DNA from 4 places in the Alteromonas sp. MTD1 genome. Region 3 is predicted to be linked to each of the others. Evidence: predicted binding sites of a transcription regulator. Region 3 holds the regulator's gene; each other region holds the start of a gene.
What was found. Region 3 encodes sigma-54, which starts transcription at its own class of promoters, with help from an activator protein. Its sites were predicted from a motif close to GTTGGCACGNNNNTNGNNT; they were not measured.
Positions count from the first base shown of each region.

Region 1 (4,686 bases), on a different contig from region 3:
TTGGCTTTGCAAAAACCGTAGCATTAGAAACGGGCGACTGTGACGTTACTATTAATACACTGTGCCCCGCCTACGTGAAAACGCCCCTAGTTGAGCAGCAAATAGCTGCGCAAGCAAAAGAAAACAACCTTACCGAAGAGGATGTGGTTAACAAGATAATGCTTGAGCCCATGCCTAAAAAGCAGTTTATCAGCGTTGAAGAACTGGCAGATACAGCATCGTTTTTGATGTCAAGCAGTGCGAGAAACATTACTGGACAAACCATGATCCTAGATGGTGGTTGGACTGCGCGCTAATCACCACAACGATGTGTAAATAGAGACGATTTCATCCGCCGTTGGCACGCGAGGATTATTGCCTGGCGAACCCGATGCTATCGCTTGTTCAGCCATGTTATCCACAATGGCAAAAAAGTCAGCCTTATCTATCCCAAAATCTGCAGGTGTGGGAACCTGCAGATCCGCATTTAATGCGTTTAGCTCTTGCAGCAGCTTTTCATTTGCAACATCGTCGGCGTCGGCTTGAGAAGCAACCCCCATCGCTCGTGCACACATTGCATATCGAGTTGCTGCACTTGGCAACGAAAAAGCGGTAACTGCTGGAAGCAACATGGCGTTTGATAACCCATGAGGTACATGAAACGCTGCACCAATAGGCCTACTCATACCGTGTACAAGTGCAACAGATGCATTGGAAAATGCAATACCCGCTAAAGTAGAACCCAACATCATCGCTTCTCGTGCCTGCTCGTTATTTCCATCTACGAAAACAGCGCGCAAATTTGGGGCGATAAGCGCCATGGCAGACAAGGCTTGTGCATCACTGTAAAGGTTCGCTTTTTTGCTAACAAACGCCTCAATAGCGTGTGTTAGTGCATCTATGCCAGTATCGGCAGTAACTCGTTGAGGTAAACTTTGCGTTAACGTGTAATCGACCAGTGCCGCGGTTGGCATAAAACCACGCCCTACACACAGCATTTTCTCACTTGTTTTTTCATCGGTGATAATAGTGAAACGAGTAACTTCTGACCCAGTACCGGCTGTAGTCGGTATTGCAATAATAGGTAATCCAGCTGCATCAGTAACGGTTGGAAATTTATAGTCACGCATTTGACCACCGTATTTCCCAAGTATGGAAATCGCTTTAGCGCTATCAATTGGGCTGCCCCCACCAAGCGCAACAATGCAGTCGTACTCATTTTCCCGCACCATAGATACGCCAAACTCAATTGAAGACACTGTAGGCTCGGGAACCGTGTCGGCAAAAACATCAGCCACTATTCCAATGTCCGCAAGCTGTGCTGTTATTTTTTCAGCGTAACCAAGCTCAACCATCATTTTATCTGTGACAATAAGCGGCTTGCTACAATGAAGGCTTGCAAGTATGTCAGACACTTTTTCACTTGCGCCCTTTCCGATTTCCATCATTCTTGGCAGCAAAATATGATGTGACATAAACAACTCCTTAAATTTAATGCCTGACAGCAAAGCTGATGTTTCTTGTAACAGTATCGTCTATTTACTCGCCAATGAAATAAATAAAGAAAATAAGACGTCATTAATACGCGTAATTGCACGCTAAACGCTTTTATTTTGCAAAAAACCTGTGCTACTGTCCAAATATTGGAAATGAAAGGATAGTTGCGTTCCATGCCCTATCAAACCGTTGCTTTAATTGGAAAACCTCAACACGCCGCCACCCACGACAGTCTAAATATTCTTGCAGAATATCTACTGGCCAAAGGGTGTTCATTATTGGTAGAAGAATGTATTGCAGAAGAACTCGAAACAGACAACTTTCGAAGCTGCAACCTAGTGACCATAGGCAAAGAAGCCGATTTAGCGGTTGTTGTAGGTGGCGATGGAAGTATGTTGGGAGCAGCACGCGTGCTTGCGCGCTTCGATATTCACGTTGTTGGTGTTAACCGCGGCAATCTGGGCTTTCTAACCGATATTCATCCCGACGAGATTGTTCAACAATTAGACTTAATATTCACCGGTGACTGCGTAGTAGAAAAGCGTTTCTTACTAGAAGTGGAAGTGTATCGACACGAGAAACTTAAAAGTAATAATTCCGCAATGAACGAAGTGGTTCTGCATCATGGCAAAGTAGCACACATGATGGAGTTTGAAATTTACATCGACGATCAGTTTGTTTTCAGTCAGCGTAGCGACGGTCTTATTGTTGCTACGCCAACAGGCTCTACCGCTTATTCTCTTTCTGCTGGCGGGCCAATTATAATGCCCAAATTAGATGCATTAACACTGGTACCTATGTTTCCGCACACCCTTAGCAGCCGCCCAATTGTGGTTGATGCCGATAGCCAGGTATCGATGAAGGTGTCTAAAGTAAACAGCGATTCACTGCAGGTGAGCTGCGACAGCCATATTGTCCTTCCAGTGCTTCCTGGCGACGAAATAAGAATAAACAAAAGCGCCGACAAGCTGCACCTTGTTCACCCTAAGGGCTACAGTTACTTTAACGTGTTACGTAAAAAGCTGGGCTGGGGCAGTAAATTATATTAATTCAAGTTGAAATGCGCTTCGTTTGTGGTTTAACGTACTAAAGACGGTAGCGCTCTGCACTTCTTACATGCCCCTGTACCTTTTACTCACCTTTAGCGCATTGAAAAATAAAGACTTTTTAACCTACCGCGTTTTTTCCATGCGTTTCATGAGCTTATAAAAAGCTGTATTGTCGGCACACGCGTTGCAACATCTTCTACATCGAGTTTAGTCGTGTTTACAACGGCTTAAACACTTTTACACTAGATAATCAGGAGATGTCATGAGTAATACCAATATCAAATTTACAGCACCAGGTATGGATAACGATGCGGCTGCGAAAACCATTGAGGTATTGGAGAAGCGTTTAACTGCATTGCTGGACTTACAACTAACATTGAAACACATTCACTGGAATGTAGTGGGTCCAAATTTCATCGGTGTACACGAAATGTTAGACCCACAAGTTGATGCGGTGCGTGATATGACAGACACTATTGCCGAACGCATTGCAACATTAGGTGGCGTGCCAAAAGGTACACCGAAAGCAATTGTAGAGGGCCGAAGCTGGGATGACTACAGCATTGGTAAAGGCTTGGTAATGGACCATTTGAAAGCGCTGGATGCAGTATACGATGGCGTAAACGGCGATCATCGTGCTGCCATTGAAACCATTGGCGAACTAGACGCTGTATCTGAGGACATGATTACAGGACAGCTAGCTGATTTAGAGCAATTTCAATGGTTTGTACGTGCACACATCGAATCGAGCGACGGTGAACTACAGCAATAAATGCTTAAAGGTTTTTGAATTGTTGAAAAGGAGAGGATTGCCCTCTCCTTTTTTATGATTTTTCCATTTAAGAAAATACGTAATCCTATTTACCTCACGAAACAAAAATGCTGTACAGTGTTCAACAGTACTGTTTAACGCGTTAATGCTTAAAACGAAAAAGATTTAATCAGCAGACTTTAAGCCCTAAAAAATTTAAACTATTAATATCAGCAACTTACTTCTATAACATCACTTGTAAGCCTTTTTAATTTCAATCTTCACTTTACACACAAAAAATACTGTATATATTTACACATACTGTATATATCATCATGTTTATTTTGAGGGTGTAGTTATGTTGGCGCATTTATCAATTTCTAACTTTGCCGTAGTAAAGCAGCTGTCTGTTCAGCTAGAAGATGGTTTAACGGCTATTACCGGTGAAACTGGTGCGGGTAAATCAATTGCAATAGACGCTTTAAGCCTGTGCCTTGGAGAGCGCGCCGACGCCAATGCCGTAAGAAAAGGTGCAGCAAAAGCTGAAATCATTGCGCATTTTTCGCTTTCAGGTAATTCGGCTGCTAAAACATACCTCGATGAACATGAACTTACATCAGATGAAGACGAAAATAGCTGTTTTGTTCGACGCGTTGTGTCAAAAGAAGGCCGTTCTAAAGCCTTTATTAATGGTGTTCCCGCCTCGCTGCAGCAGCTAAAAGGGCTTGGCCAATATTTGCTGGCTATCCATGGCCAAAATACACATTTGCAGTTATTGAAAGAAGACCATCAACGCTCGCTTCTTGATACCTACGCAAAACACACCAGTCAAATAGATACCGTTGAACACGCATATTCAAACTGGAAAGAAAAGCAGCGTATGCTGCAATCGTTAAAAGAACAAGCACAACAACGAGAAGACAGACTTCAGCTATTAACTTATCAAGTACAAGAGCTTGACGAATTTGCTATTGAAGAGGGTGAGTTTGAAGAGCTTGAAGTAGAACACAAGCGCCTAAGTAATGGGCAAAGCTTACTTGAACAAGCTCAAACCAGCGTTTACAACCTGTATGAAAACGACGAGGGGAATGCGCTAGCAGTCATTCAAAATAGTATTGAGCGATTAGGTGAACTAGAAGCCCACGACGCAAGCCTTACGCCAATTATAAGCCTTCTAAACGAAGCCTCTATACAAGTTGAAGAAGCAGCGAGCGAGCTTCGTAGCTACTGCGATCAGTTAGAAATTGACCCACTTCGGCTGCAGCAAGTAGAGGCGCGCTATGCCAAAGCCATGGAACTTGCCAGAAAGCATGCGGTAATGCCAGAAGCCTTGTTCCAACATCACCAAATGCTAGCAAGCGAATTTAGTGCGCTAGGAGAACAAGAAACGTTACTGGGCACTCTTGAGTT
Region 1 covers NZ_BTGG01000004.1:286,995-291,680, reverse strand. The annotation lists gene ACGHAV_RS07430 (3-hydroxybutyrate dehydrogenase) at 1-296, shown strand, start outside; gene ACGHAV_RS07425 (iron-containing alcohol dehydrogenase) at 297-1,454, opposite strand; gene nadK (NAD(+) kinase) at 1,650-2,525, shown strand; gene dps (DNA starvation/stationary phase protection protein Dps) at 2,788-3,297, shown strand; gene recN (DNA repair protein RecN) at 3,635-4,686, shown strand, end outside.
Region 1: a site for sigma-54 is predicted at 2,697-2,715, ahead of dps (DNA starvation/stationary phase protection protein Dps). Genes of this name have one in related genera too.

Region 2 (4,686 bases), on a different contig from region 3:
CCGTCGTCCCGCTGACAAGCCTCGCGCTAATGAAAGCTCATCGTAGATACCTAACTCACATTTTTTAAGCATTTCAGAAGAAAGGTCTGTCGCAACTATTTCAACGCCAGAGCGAAGTGTACCTGGACGCTGACGCTGAAATTCAAGCACCGACATAGCAATAGAGTACGGTTCTTGACCAGACGAGCATGCTGCACTCCAAATTCGAATCTTTCTGTTCTGCGACGCTAGGCTGGGTAACAGCTCTTTTACCAGTAGGTCGAACGGATAGTTGTCACGAAACCAAAGGGTTTCGTTAGTGGTCATTGCGTCAATTACATCTTGCAGAAGGTTGCGGTCGAAGCCTCTTACCACAACACTTATTAATTCATCTGCAGATTCGTATTTGTGTTTATACAGGAGTGAGGCAAGGCGACTTCGTACTAGATATTGCTTGCTGTCGCCAAGCACGATGCCGCATTGCTTTTCGAGAAATTCTCGAAATTTTAGGTAGCTTTCTGGCGATACTTCTTTATTGGCCAATCGCATTATGCTCCGTTATTCACATTCAGTCATCAACCACTTTTGAACCGCAGTTGCCAGCTCATCTGGGTGGAATTTAGCGATAAAGTCGTCAGCCCCCACTTTTTGAACCATTGCTTGGTTGAATACACCGCTTAATGACGTATGCAATACAACATGCAGTTTCTGAAGCTCAGGGGTATTTTTAATTTCTGCAGTTAAGGTATAGCCGTCCATTTCAGGCATTTCAATGTCAGAAACCAAAACACCCACACGATTCGTGACGTCACCGTACTCCTCAGCGATCTCTTTTAAACGATTCAAGGCTTCTAAACCGTTTTTAGCCAATTCCATTTCGAGGCCAAGCGCAGTAAGTGCCTTTTTAACTTGGTTGCGCGCAACAGCGCTGTCGTCGGCAATAAATATAATTTTATTCTCTTGGCCTTCTGTGGTCAGGCTATCAGCTACATCATTGCTCACTTCCGCATTAAGAGGAGATATTTCGTTAAGGATCTTCTCAACGTCCAAAATTTCAATTAGCTCGTTTTCAACTTCGGTGACTGCAGTAAGGTAACTCGCTCTACCTGTGCCTTGAGGTGGAGGCATAATAGCATCCCAGTTGGTATTGATAATGCGCTCTACGGCACCAACTAAAAACCCTTGTACCGAACGATTGTATTCGGCAATCACAATAAAAGCGTTTTTAAGGTCTTCAATTTTTTTGCCTCGGGTTGCCATGCTAAGGTCGATAACCGATATAGTTTGACCACGAATGTGCGCTACGCCACGCACCAAAGGATTTAATTTAGGCATTGCGGTTAGAGGTGGGCATTGCAGTACTTCTCGTACCTTAAACACGTTTATTCCAAAACGCTGACGCCCATTGAGTCTAAACAGCAATAGCTCCAAGCGATTCTGACCAACGAGCTGTGTACGCTGGTTTACTGAATCTAAAATCCCCGACATAAGTCACCTCTAAATAATACTGGGCACGATCATTGCCTCTTATGTTAAAGATAGACAATATCACTAAATTTTTGCAGGTTAAACGACAGAAAAATGACGCTTTGTTGGTTATCGGCCAAACAGAGTGTTACTTAAGCGCGTTTGCTGCGTTGAGATTATTAAGCATAGTCAATAACTCACTAACTGAACACGAAAAATTACGATGAAACAAACAAATATTCGCCTACATTTCAATATTGCTCAATTTTGGGCTGTGTCAGCGCTGTTGTTTATTTCAGCAACCGCGACGGCATCGACTTCACAACACGCCGAAGTGGAGGAAGGAGCCAAACAATATTTACTATCGCAGCTTAATGAAGCGTCTGGCGACACCGACCTTGATATATCAATAGTGGAAATTGATGAACGAATAAATATACCCAACTGCCCTACCGGGTTTCAGTACAATGCGTCAGAGGAAGCACTGGCTCAATCGTATATCTCTGTAAGAGTAAGCTGCCGAAACAACGACTGGTACTTGTTTACTAGTGGCCAGGTGACTAGGACAAAAGAAATAGTGGTGCTACAAGGTGCCGTCAGCCCTGGTACCGTGCTCACATCTTCAAATTTAACGCTTGCTAAAATTGATGTTAAGCGACTACGCCACACCGCATTTAGTGACATCGATAGTGTGGTAGGTGCCCGCATGAAGCGCAGAGCAACCAACGGACAAGCAGTACAAGCTAATATGCTATGTTTTATCTGTAAGGGCGATCGCATTACAATTACCGCTGAAGTTGCAGGAATGAGAGTAAAAACAGCTGGAATTGCCCAACAGGACGGTGTTGTAGGCGACAGTATCAAGGTTATTAACGCCAGTAGCCAGAAAGCGGTAGTAGCAAGAGTCGCCAGTTCGGAAGAAGTCGTGATACACTTGTGATTGAGGCTCTCAATACGTTCCTTTTTGTTGAGAAAAAGGCTAAAGAAAAAGGCTCTGCGGCCGATACCTCTTACAGAGGCAAAAAGGTAGTGAGGAATTAAAATGGCAATTAACAATATAAACAATGGATTACCCAAAACCCCTGTTGATAATGGTAAGGTTGCTCAGCAAAATCAAACGCAGCAATCTCAGCAGCAAACGTCTGCACAAAATGCAGCGGCTGCGCCCGCAGCACCACGTCAAGATTCAGTTTCATTGACGCAATCTGCACAACAGTTAAATCAGGTTCAGAAAAAAGGCTCTGAAGCGCCAGTAAACCAAGAAAAGGTTGATCGCCTTAAAAAAGCGATTCAAAGCGGCGAGTATCGAGTAAATCCAGAGGTTTTAGCGAATAAAATAGCAAAGCTGGAATCTGAGATTTTTAGTTCAAAGTAATTCACTGTTAAGGACACTGTGTGACGTCACAAACATCATCTGTTTCAGAGCTTTTAAAAAGACAGGTTGAACACCTTTCTACTCTTGCTGCAGTGCTTGAGAAAGAGCTGCAGCTTATTAGCTCACGCGAAGCAGAGCCATTGATGAAACTGCTTGATGACAAAACACAGCTGTTAGAAGTTATACAGAAAACTGACGTTGAAATTGAAAATGCTATTAGCGCTCAAGGCAGTATGCAAGCTGAAGACGACGCGCTGATGGAGCAAGCCAAATCACTGTTAGAAGACTGCAAGTATCGCACTCAAGTTAATCAAAAAGCCGTTGAGCAAGGACAGCTACGCCTCACACATTTGCGGAATTTGATGATGGAAGTGCGAGCAAAAGAGTCGCTGACTTATGACAAAAAAGGCAAACCTAAAGGTGGAACTTTAGGTTCGGGGGTAAGCGCCTAAACGTGGTCGTGATTTAAGGCGTTCAACGTTAAACGCCCACCTGATGGGCGTTTTTTGATTCTACTTGCTACAACCTATTAACTAAACATTACTTGTTAGTAATACTTAACTTCCCTGACCCTTCTTGGCTTTGCAGTGGTTAAATACAAATCATATACCTGCTTCATATCTAACGATAGTTCGGTAACATACGTGTCATCACCTACAGGGTAAGCTTTCACAACTTTCGCACCACGAATAACACCTTCTACTGATGCTCTTAGGGTTTCGCTTTCAACAACCAGGCTGGATAACACCTGATCGCCCTGTAGCTTCTGACCATAAACCTGTTCAGCAAGCTCTCTGTAAGCATCAAGTTTGGACGCTTTCATCGCCATAATGCGTTTTACACTGTCGCTTTCTCCTCGCTGAGACATTATAGGCGCATAGCCTATTGCCGTGAGCGTTGGGTAAGTGTCGGGCTCGATGGTTTCATACTCGACATGTTTGTCGATTATCCCGCAGCCGGTTATTCCCAAAACGACGGCAATCGCTGCAAACCTGCACACAGAGCGCATGCGCAAAAACATTGGTAACGACATAAGGTTACTCCTTACAAAGCACTGAGGCCTTTAACTGTTTCCTTTACAAAGAAACGGCGTTTAATTTGACTTCATAAAAGTAAGCAAAAAGTAAGCCCGTTTGTTTTAAGCCAGCTTTAGTCCAGCTCTCGTTTACTTTTTTATGGCGCTTTTCTGGCACTGTTCTGGCATAGCTTGTTAACGAAATTCAATATGACACTTGCTTTGTATATAAAAAGCCAGTGGCAAAGCACAAACTAGTTATGCAGAGGTGCCATGTGCTACATGCTAAATCTATGCTTAATATCGCTTTCATGATGAAAATAATGGCGCTAACTTGCCTACTTTTCTTAAACGGAGGGCAAAGCCATGCCGCTTGGTTCGAGGCAAAGGGGCAGGCGAAGGTTATTGATGGCAATAGAGCCCAAGCAAAACGCGTAGCGACTGAAGAAGCGCTAAAACAAGCCATGCTATTTGCTGGCGCCTCTATTCAGAGCGTGCATACGCTTACTAACGGCCTATTAGAAAACGAGGAAATGACCATTCGCTCAACAGGTGAAGTTGAACACCTCGAGCTCATCGACGAAGTGTATAGCGATGGTATGGTAACGGTAAGTGTAAGAGCCGACATCTTTCCAAAAATGAAAACCTGTAGCGCGCAAAATGATGAAAAACACTTTTCTAGCACCCATTTTCTTGTGCGTAACCGCCAACAGTTAGCGCAAGGCAGCATTACCCATTTTGACGAGGCGGTAACTCAACGTTTTGCAGAAACAATGCGCCTGAACACGCAGGCAATGAAAATGACTCACATTGCACCGCATACCGCTAAATTCAAAAATGAGTTTACTGA
Region 2 covers NZ_BTGG01000005.1:192,539-197,224, reverse strand. The annotation lists gene ACGHAV_RS08470 (CheR family methyltransferase) at 1-522, opposite strand, end outside; gene ACGHAV_RS08465 (chemotaxis protein CheV) at 538-1,467, opposite strand; gene flgA (flagellar basal body P-ring formation chaperone FlgA) at 1,670-2,386, shown strand; gene flgM (flagellar biosynthesis anti-sigma factor FlgM) at 2,489-2,821, shown strand; gene flgN (flagellar export chaperone FlgN) at 2,842-3,273, shown strand; gene ACGHAV_RS08445 (LPP20 family lipoprotein) at 3,369-3,842, opposite strand; gene ACGHAV_RS08440 (flagellar assembly protein T N-terminal domain-containing protein) at 4,112-4,686, shown strand, end outside.
Region 2: a site for sigma-54 is predicted at 1,487-1,505, ahead of flgA (flagellar basal body P-ring formation chaperone FlgA). Genes of this name have one in related genera too.

Region 3 (4,686 bases):
TGATGCACACCCCTTTGTAACTAAACAAGCAAACTGGATAACCACCCTGCCAGGCGGTTTTGGTGCTGTAAGAGAAATTTCTGACACCATTTTACAGGCTAAAGGCGTTACTGACGGTATATTCGGAGCCAGCGTATGAGCCTGTTTGGCTTTAACCGTTTAGGCGTAAGTATTTCTGCGCTATTTATATTGGCCATGTTGATGTACCTACCGACATGGATGGAAGACGAGCCTGAAGTCACTGGCAGCCAACAGTCAGACGCGCTAAAACCTGCCTACAAGGCTAAAAACTTAACTACTACCCTATACAATCAAGAAGGTCGGCTAAACCATAAGGTATTCGCCACGTCGATGGAGCACTATGACCAACTTGGTTTCGTACTATTTCAGCAGCCTAAGTACACCCTATATACCGAGAGCAATTCGTCGCCTTGGGTGGTCTCGGCAGTAGAAGGAACCCTGTACAATAACGAACTTATTCAATTAGAAAACAATGTCGTTATTGAAAATCAAACCGGTGATGACTTTGTAAAAACCATCACAACGCAATACATACAAATAAATTTAGACAACAAGCAGATGACATCAGACCAAACAGTTGAAATACTAGGGTCACAGTATGTTATTCAAAGCAATGGGTTTAACGCGAACTTACGCACCCAAGAATACGAGCTTATCGATCATGTACAAACCACTTATTCCCCTAGCAACTAGCCTACTTTTAGCCTTGGCAAGCAGCGGTGTTGTTGCAAGCGAAGCCGACTTTAACAAGCCCATTAAGGTGGACTCAAAGTCGCAGTTTGTCGATGGGAAAAATAAAACATCATTATTTAAGGATGATGTTCGAATCTCTCAGGGCTCGTTAGTGATTAATGCTGACGAAGTAGAAGTTATCGCCACTGACGGCGAAGGAAGAGAAGTTTTCGTAGCGAGAGGAAACCCTGCAAGCTACTCTCAGCAGCTTGAAGACGGTACGCCGGTTTCGGCAAAGGCGAATGAAATTCGTTATGAGGTAGTCAACCGCACTATTGCGCTAACGGGTAAAGCCGAACTTAAGCAAGATACCAGCATGGTGCAAGGCGATAACATTACCTTCGACATGATTACAGAGCAATTGCTTGCAACTGGCGGTGACGATACCGATGGTGATGGCAGAGTAACCACCGTATTTACACCTGAAACCATTCGAAAAGCAAAGTCTCAAGACGACAAAAAAGACAACGAAGGTAACGAATAGTTATGGCGACGTTAAGTGCAAAGAACCTTGCAAAAGCCTATAAAGCAAGACAAGTCGTGCGCGACGTTAGCTTATCGGTATCAACAGGGCAAATTGTTGGGCTATTGGGTCCGAATGGCGCTGGTAAGACCACTACATTTTATATGATTGTCGGCCTTGTTCCGCTAGACAAAGGCAAAATTGAAATTGACGACAATGAGCTTACTCACCAACCTATGCATGAACGTGCACGCCGCGGAATTGGCTACCTCCCGCAGGAAGCGTCTATTTTTAGAAAGCTTACTGTGCATGAAAATATCATGGCTATTTTACAAACGCGTAAAGATTTAAATTCACAACAACAAGAAGAAGAAGCCGACGCACTACTTGATGAATTTAATATTAACCATATACGTAATAGTGCGGGGATGAGTTTGTCGGGCGGTGAAAGGCGTCGTGTTGAAATAGCGCGAGCGCTGGCGGCAAAACCACAGTTTATTTTGCTAGACGAACCATTTGCTGGTGTTGATCCTATATCAGTTAATGATATAAAGAAGATCATCCAACATCTTCGTGATAGAGGCATAGGCATTCTTATCACCGATCATAACGTACGAGAAACATTGGATGTTTGTGAGAAAGCGTACATTGTGAGTCATGGCGAATTAATTGCGCAGGGAACCGCAGAACAGGTTTTAAGTAATCAAAAAGTTAGGGATGTATACCTAGGCGAACAATTCAGGCTATAGTTAATGTAACCGGATTGTCATTTTTTCAGTTTCGCTCTTGGTGTATTCAATTTAAAGCATTTAAATAAGAAGTAGATGAAACCATCTTTACAGCTAAAATTTAGCCAACAACTTACCATGACACCTCAGCTTCAGCAGGCTATCAAACTGCTGCAGCTTTCTACGCTTGACCTTCAACAGGAAATTCAAGAAGCGCTGGACTCTAATCCGCTTTTAGAAGTTGAAGAAGGCAACGACGAACCTCAAGTTGAAAAGAATAACATCGACAACGACGACAGTGGCGATGTTCAACCGACGGCTTCAAGCGATACGTTAGAAGCCGGAGATGCGCTTGAAAAGAACGATTTACCAGACGAACTTCCTATAGACAGCACGTGGGATGAATACTACTCGGCCTCTTCTGCGCCAGCGCCTGGCCCAGCCAGTGATGACGAACAAATTTTTCAGGGCGAAACTACCGAAGATATCCAAGAACACCTACTATGGCAGATGCGTTTAACCCCTTTCTCTGATACAGACAGAGCCATTGCCATGGCAATTATCGACTCTATTGATGAGTCGGGTTATCTAACCGTGTCACTTGAAGATATTCTAGAAGCAGTAAACGCTGAGGAAGTGTTAGACGAAGACAGCGATGAGCTAATTGAAATGGATGAAGTAGAGTGCGTGTTAAAACGTATTCAAATGTTCGACCCCATTGGTTCTGGCTCACGTTCTCCACAAGAGTGCCTTATGGTGCAGCTACGTCAGTTCTCTGAGGACACACCGTGGCTTGCTGAAGCCAAGCAGCTTATTGAAGAATATTCAGACCTTCTTAGCAGTAAAGACTACCGTACGCTCATGCGTAAAAGCCGTTTGAAAGAAGATCAGCTTCGCGAAGCAATGCGCTTGCTGCAAACCTTGAATCCTCGCCCTGGTAGTGCTTTAGTTACTAAAGAACCCGAGTACGTTATTCCAGACGTATCGGTTACTAAAAAGAACGGGCGCTGGGTGGTAGAGCTAAACCCTGATAGCCTGCCAAAACTTAGCGTTAATCAACAATATGCTGCAATGAGTCGTCGTGCAAAAAACAGTAGCGACTCGCAGTTTATTCGCTCACACATGCAAGAAGCCAAATGGTTTATCAAAAGCCTAGAGTCGCGTAACGACACCTTAATGAAGGTTGCTAATTGTATTGTGCAGCAACAGATGGGCTTTTTTGAGCATGGCCCAGAAATGATGAAACCAATGGTTCTCAATGATGTCGCAGAAATGGTAGATATGCACGAATCCACTATTTCACGCGTCACCACGCAAAAGTATATGCATACGCCACGCGGTATATTCGAATTGAAGTATTTCTTCTCGAGCCACGTAGCAACCGAGTCGGGTGGTGAGTGTTCATCTACTGCGATACGTGCATTGATCAAGAAGTTAGTGGCAGCTGAAAAACCTAGCAAGCCGCTAAGTGATAGCAAGATTGCTTCATTGTTGGCCGAACAAGGCATTAAAGTTGCCCGGCGAACAATAGCAAAATACCGGGAGTCGTTATCGATCCCGCCGTCGAACCAACGCAAAAGCCTTATTTAACGGGCTACATAATATAAGGAAGACGAAATATGCAAATCAACCTTACTGGTCATCATGTCGAAATCACCGACTCTTTGCGTAATTATGTCGATACGAAGTTCAGCAAACTTGAACGTCACTTTGATCACATTTCTAATGTGCATGTCATCCTGAACGTTGAAAAATTAAATCAGAAAGCCGAAGCGACAGTTCACTTAAGTGGCGCTGAAGTATTCGCATCCTCAGAAAATACCGACATGTATGCGGCGATTGACAGCATGGTTGATAAGCTCGACCGGCAGGTAATCAAGCATAAGGAAAAACTCAAAAAACATTAGTAGTTAATTAAGTATGGATATACAAGCCATCGTAAGTTTGGACCGCACCGAGTGTGCGGTTCAATGTAATAGTAAAAAGCGTATTCTAGAAATCATTGCCGACATTGCGGCTAAAAATAATGAAAATATAGACGGCGCTACGGTATTAAACAGCCTAATGTCGCGAGAGCGTATGGGGAGCACCGGCATTGGAAACGGTATCGCCCTTCCCCATGGACGCTTAGCTGGTCTTGATAGAGTTATTGCAATTGTAGTAACCAGTACACCAGCAATCGATTTTGATGCTATTGATGAAAAGCCAGTAGATATCTTTTTTGCGCTTTTGGTTCCGGAAGAGCAAACTGAAGGCCACCTTCAAACGCTTGCCACCGTTGCGGGCAAACTGAACAACAAAGACACCGTAAAAGCAATAAGACGCGCTACCACCAGCGACGATATAGTAAAAGCGCTGGGCTAACGCCGTAATAGATATAACCTCACTGCAATAAGCAGTGCGAGCTTAAGATTTTAATAAAGGGAGAGGCAAGGTGAAGCTGATTATTATCAGTGGTCGTTCAGGCTCAGGGAAATCGGTCGCACTGCGAGCGTTAGAGGATTTAGGGTACTATTGCGTAGACAATATTCCCGTGAACTTACTGCCTACCCTAACCCACACTGTGGTTGATGAATACGACCAAGTGGCAGTAAGCATTGATGTTCGAAACCTACCTAAAAACCCCAATGAATTGGTAGAAATACTCGACTATCTACCTAGCTCGTGGTCGATGACTATCGTGTATATCGATGCCAGTGATGACGTTTTGGTAAAGCGTTTCAGCGAGACACGTCGATTGCA
Region 3 covers NZ_BTGG01000008.1:229,381-234,066, reverse strand. The annotation lists gene kdsC (3-deoxy-manno-octulosonate-8-phosphatase KdsC) at 1-139, shown strand, start outside; gene lptC (LPS export ABC transporter periplasmic protein LptC) at 136-714, shown strand; gene lptA (lipopolysaccharide transport periplasmic protein LptA) at 683-1,237, shown strand; gene lptB (LPS export ABC transporter ATP-binding protein) at 1,240-1,965, shown strand; gene ACGHAV_RS12660 (RNA polymerase factor sigma-54) at 2,041-3,534, shown strand; gene hpf (ribosome hibernation promoting factor) at 3,564-3,851, shown strand; gene ptsN (PTS IIA-like nitrogen regulatory protein PtsN) at 3,865-4,308, shown strand; gene rapZ (RNase adapter RapZ) at 4,379-4,686, shown strand, end outside.

Region 4 (4,686 bases), on a different contig from region 3:
CTCTTCGGTTACGTTTACGTTAGACGTCTCAAGCGTTCCTTGTGAAATCATACCCAAGCCTTGCAGGCCAGGAATGCCTTGGATAGGTGCGCCACTTGATGCCGTTTCAACGTACAGGTTTTGACCTACCGGCTGAAGGCCCGTTGGGTTAACGAAGTCGGTAACGTTAAGCTGTCCAAGAAGCTGAGGCTCAGCTTGCCCACGAATGCTTACGCTTATTTGACCATCTTGAGAGATAGTGATTTGCTGCGCGTCAGGTGGAATTGTAACCTGAGGCTGTAATAGATAACCCGCACCCGATGTTACAATTTGGCCTTGGTCGTTCATGCTAAATTGACCGTTTCGGCTGTAAGCCAAGGTGCCATCTGGCTGTAGAATTTCAAAATAGCCGCGACCTTGAATTGACAAATCTAGCGCGTTTTCAGTAGTTAAAAGGTTGCCTTGCGTGTGTGCTTTCTGAGTTGAAACCACTTTTGAGCCTGAACCTAACATAAGGCCAGAGGGTAGCTCAGTATCAGCAGATGAACGCCCACCAGGCTGGTTGATGTTCTGATAAAGCAAATCTTCAAACACAGCGCGGTCTTTTTTAAAGCCCACCGTTGAAGCGTTGGCAAGATTGTTCGATACCACAGAGACATCAGTTTGTGCAGCATCTAAACCAGTTTTACTAATCCACAGAGCTGGATGCATGTTAACCTCCAACGTTGCAATAACAGCAACGAATAAAAAATACGTTTATAAGATCCTAAGCAGCATGTTGCCGCGTGTGTCGAGTTCTTCGGCCTGCTTCATGACCTTGACTTGTAGCTCGTAATGGCGCTGTAAACTAATCATGTCTACCATTTCTTCAACCGCATTAACGTTTGAGCCTTCTAACATGCCCGACATCACTTTTACGTTGGCGTTCGCTGGCGCCACTGATCCGTCTTCCATACGAAACAGGCCGTCATAGCCTCTTTCCATGTCTGCATAATTTGGACTTACAAGTTTTAAGCGGCCAACGTCTTCAATAACGTTGGCAGGCGCGCCAAGCTGACGCATAGATAAAGTGCCATCAGATGCGATGGTTAAATTGTCCAGCGGCACAGGTAAAAAGATGGGTCCATTGTCGCCTAGCACCATGCGTCCGTGGACATCTGTCAAAATACCGTCATCACCAAGTTTGAAATTACCGTCTCGCGAGTAAGCCTCTTGGCCGTTTTCATCTTGAACGGCAAACCAACCGTCACCTTGAATAGCAACATCCAGATCTCGGTCGGTCTTAATCATTGGGCCAGATTCATAGTTGTTTGACGGGCTTTCAGTCATAGAGAAAACACGCGTTGGTAAGCCTTCACCATAGGCGGGCATTGACCTGGCCTGCTCAAGCTGAGCACGAAAGCCGGTTGTTTGTGCGTTCGCAAGGTTATTAGCACGTACACCCGTACCCAATAAATCTTGAGAAGCACCGCTTGCTGCAATGTAGAGAAGTTTGTCCATGACTGACTTTTGACTCTGATTAAACCTTACACTTGATTTTGCAAGGGCAGTGCCAACGTGTACTTTTTTAAAGCAACAAGAGTGAATTTTTTACTTATGAAAATGATTTTTATAGAAAAATATAAAAGATAGAAGTGATTAAAATGTCTATTTTTCTATCGTGAAACAACAAAAAACGACAGTAAGCGGAATGGCTATGCCGCTTACTATCGTGGGATAAAACTATTTTGAAATATCAGTATTATCGGATATTCAGAATTGTCTGATTCAGCGAGTTATTGACTTCAAGCGCTCTTGAATTGGCCTGGAAATTACGCTGAGCAATAATCATGTCGATAAGCTCGGTGGTTAAGTTAACGTTCGCCTGCTCTAGCGCAGATGAGTTAATTTCACCAAATGTACCTGTAGTCGCCTCACCAGCTAGCGCTTCACCAGAAAGAATACTTTCTTTCCACTGCGTGCTGCTTTCTTGTGTTAAGCCTTGTTCGTTTGAGAATCGCACAAGCGCTACACGCACAATTGGTTCCGATGTACCGTTTGAGAATGTAGCTCGAACTAACCCGTCAGGACCGATGTCGATTCCTGTCAAACGGCCAACTGGCAAGCCATCTTGTTCCAACGACGTTACTTCAAATGCAGAAGCAAACTGTGTTGGCTCATTTGGTGTTGCACCATTAACATCAAGGTTAAAGTCGATACCAATTTGCTGTGTTGGATCTGATCCATTGGACAGGATAGTGGCACCTAGCGCCTCTGTCTGCATTTTGAAATCAAGAGTTGGCAAGCCGTCAGGCGTTTCCATGTTAATGAAATCACCACCTTGAGAGAAAATAAGTTTAGAGGCAGTTACCGCATTCCCAGTGTTTGCGCCTACTGCGTTAACAGCAGTTGCGGGGTCAGTGTCTAGGCCATTTGAGTCGGTCATATCTACCAGTGTGTCATCCACTGCAGTAGCAACAAACCATTCATTACTTACGCCTGGTGTCCCGTCTTTTATGAAGTAGTATGTCATGACGTGGCTATCGCCTAATGAATCATACACTGTGACTGAGGTTGCAGCATTATAAGTAAGCGGATCGTCAGGATTAAAATCAGCAGGATTTAATGCTGCATCACCGGCAGGTAAGTTCATTCTAATGTCAACTTCTGAAGTCTGCTGCGGAGAACCTGATGAGTCGGGAATTCGCACAGGTACTGTTGTGCTCAGTGCTACCGAAGAACTTGTACCATCACTGTTTACAGGAAATCCCATTAAGTTGTCGCCATTACTATTAACAACAAAATTATCACTATCTAATTTAAATTGGCCTGCACGCGTAAAAGAAAAATCTCTAGACGTAATTTCGGGTATTGTAGTGAAGAAACCGTTGCCGGTAATTGCTAAGTCCAATGCAGTGTTGGTGAACTGTAAGCTGCCTTGAGAAAATTGCTGTGCAACTTCCTGTGTTAGAACACCATCACCTACTTTGGTTTTACCACCAGATAACAGTGATGCAGCATATACATCACCGAACTCTGCGCGTGATTCTTTAAAGCCAACCGTATTTACGTTTGCGATGTTGTTGGCGGTTACATCCAAATCTTTTTGTGCGGCTGATACGCCACTCAGTGCAATATTAAAAGACATTATTGATTCTCCTACTAACTGCCGATTTGAATGACGTCATCAAGATTGATACTGACATCACCATCCAAATTCAAAATTACGCCTTGGCTGCTTCCAGCCAAACTTACACTTCCAACGTGGCGATTAATGGCGGTGTTTAACTGCACCCCTTCACCATTAAGCTCCGCGTTAGCATTTACTACATATTCACCTGGCGGCATGGCATTGCCGAATTTGTCTTTGCCATCCCATTCAAACTCAATATTACCAGCCGCCTGCGTGCCTGCATCAATGGTCTTAATCACCTCACCAAACTGGTTCTCGATGGTGATTGTCATGTTCTGTACTGTCTTGTCGTTAACAATAACACCCGAAATACCGTCGCCTTCAGCAGCTTGATAGCCCACATTGCCCTGAACCAAAACGTTTTGCCCAATAAGACTAGACGCCTGCAGTGCTTGGTTAGACGTCATCGACGTCGCAAATGCCTCAAACTTTTCGTTCAAGTTAGAGATACCGTCTGCCATGGTAAATGAGGTCATCTGGGCAACCATCTGGTCGTTATCTACCGGCTTAGTTGGATCCTGGTTGGCAAGTTGCTCGGTCAGCATCGCAAAGAAATCTTCCTGCGTAAGCTGCTGCTCGGTGCCATCTGCAACTTTTACGGTTTCTTCTTGCCAGTAAAGGTCGTTGTTTAAACCGGTGTTATTTATCGTGTTCACTGATATTTCCTCACATTAACCAAGCGGCAGATTATTGCCCTTGACCAAGTTGCAACACTCGACGGAATATACGTTTGGTAGTGTCGGCTACCTGCACGTTAGTTTCGTATGCTTTTGATGCCGACATCATGTTTGCCATTTCTTCGACAATATTCACATTTGGCTTGTAAATATAACCATCTGCGTCAGCCATAGGGTTATTAGGCGAATACTCAACTTGAAGAGGCGCATCACTCTCAACAATGCCTCTAACTTGGACCCCTGTGCCTTTGGACTGGTTATGCATCGCATCTTGAAGCGCTGTCGCAAATACAGGATGACGAGCTCGATAAGTTTCATCGTAACTACTGCTCACAGAGTTTGCGTTAGCAATGTTACTTGCCGTGGTATTAAGGCGAACGTTTTCCGCTTCCATACCTGTGCTTGAGATTGACATAACATTAAATAGGCCCATGATTACTGTCCTCCTGAGCTGAGCGCTTTTTTCATACCCTTGACCTTACCGTTAATAAATTCAAGGCTGGCTTGGTAACGCAAACCATTGTCTAGAAAACGATTTCTTTCTGCTTGTACTTCTACCGTATTACCATCGCCAGTATCTGGCTGTGTGGGTACACGGTACTGCATGTCAAAATTTGCCGCTGCCGACGCAGAATTGCCGCTCATATGGCGATCGTTGGTTGTAACTAAACCGCCAGCACTCCGAGAAGGAGCTCCGCCTGCGCTATCACGCATTGCCCACTGCATTGCCTTATTGAAATCGATGTCTTTTGCTTTGTATCCGGGGGTATTGGCGTTAGCTAAATTGCCTGCAATCACTTCCATGCGCTCGGTTCTTATCTTCAGCGCAGACTCGTGGAAGCCGACCAATTTATCAAG
Region 4 covers NZ_BTGG01000005.1:197,749-202,434, reverse strand. The annotation lists gene flgG (flagellar basal-body rod protein FlgG) at 1-690, opposite strand, end outside; gene flgF (flagellar basal-body rod protein FlgF) at 736-1,479, opposite strand; gene flgE (flagellar hook protein FlgE) at 1,721-3,106, opposite strand; gene ACGHAV_RS08485 (flagellar hook assembly protein FlgD) at 3,121-3,807, opposite strand; gene flgC (flagellar basal body rod protein FlgC) at 3,839-4,261, opposite strand; gene flgB (flagellar basal body rod protein FlgB) at 4,264-4,686, opposite strand, start outside.
Region 4: a site for sigma-54 is predicted at 1,518-1,536, ahead of flgF (flagellar basal-body rod protein FlgF). Genes of this name have one in related genera too.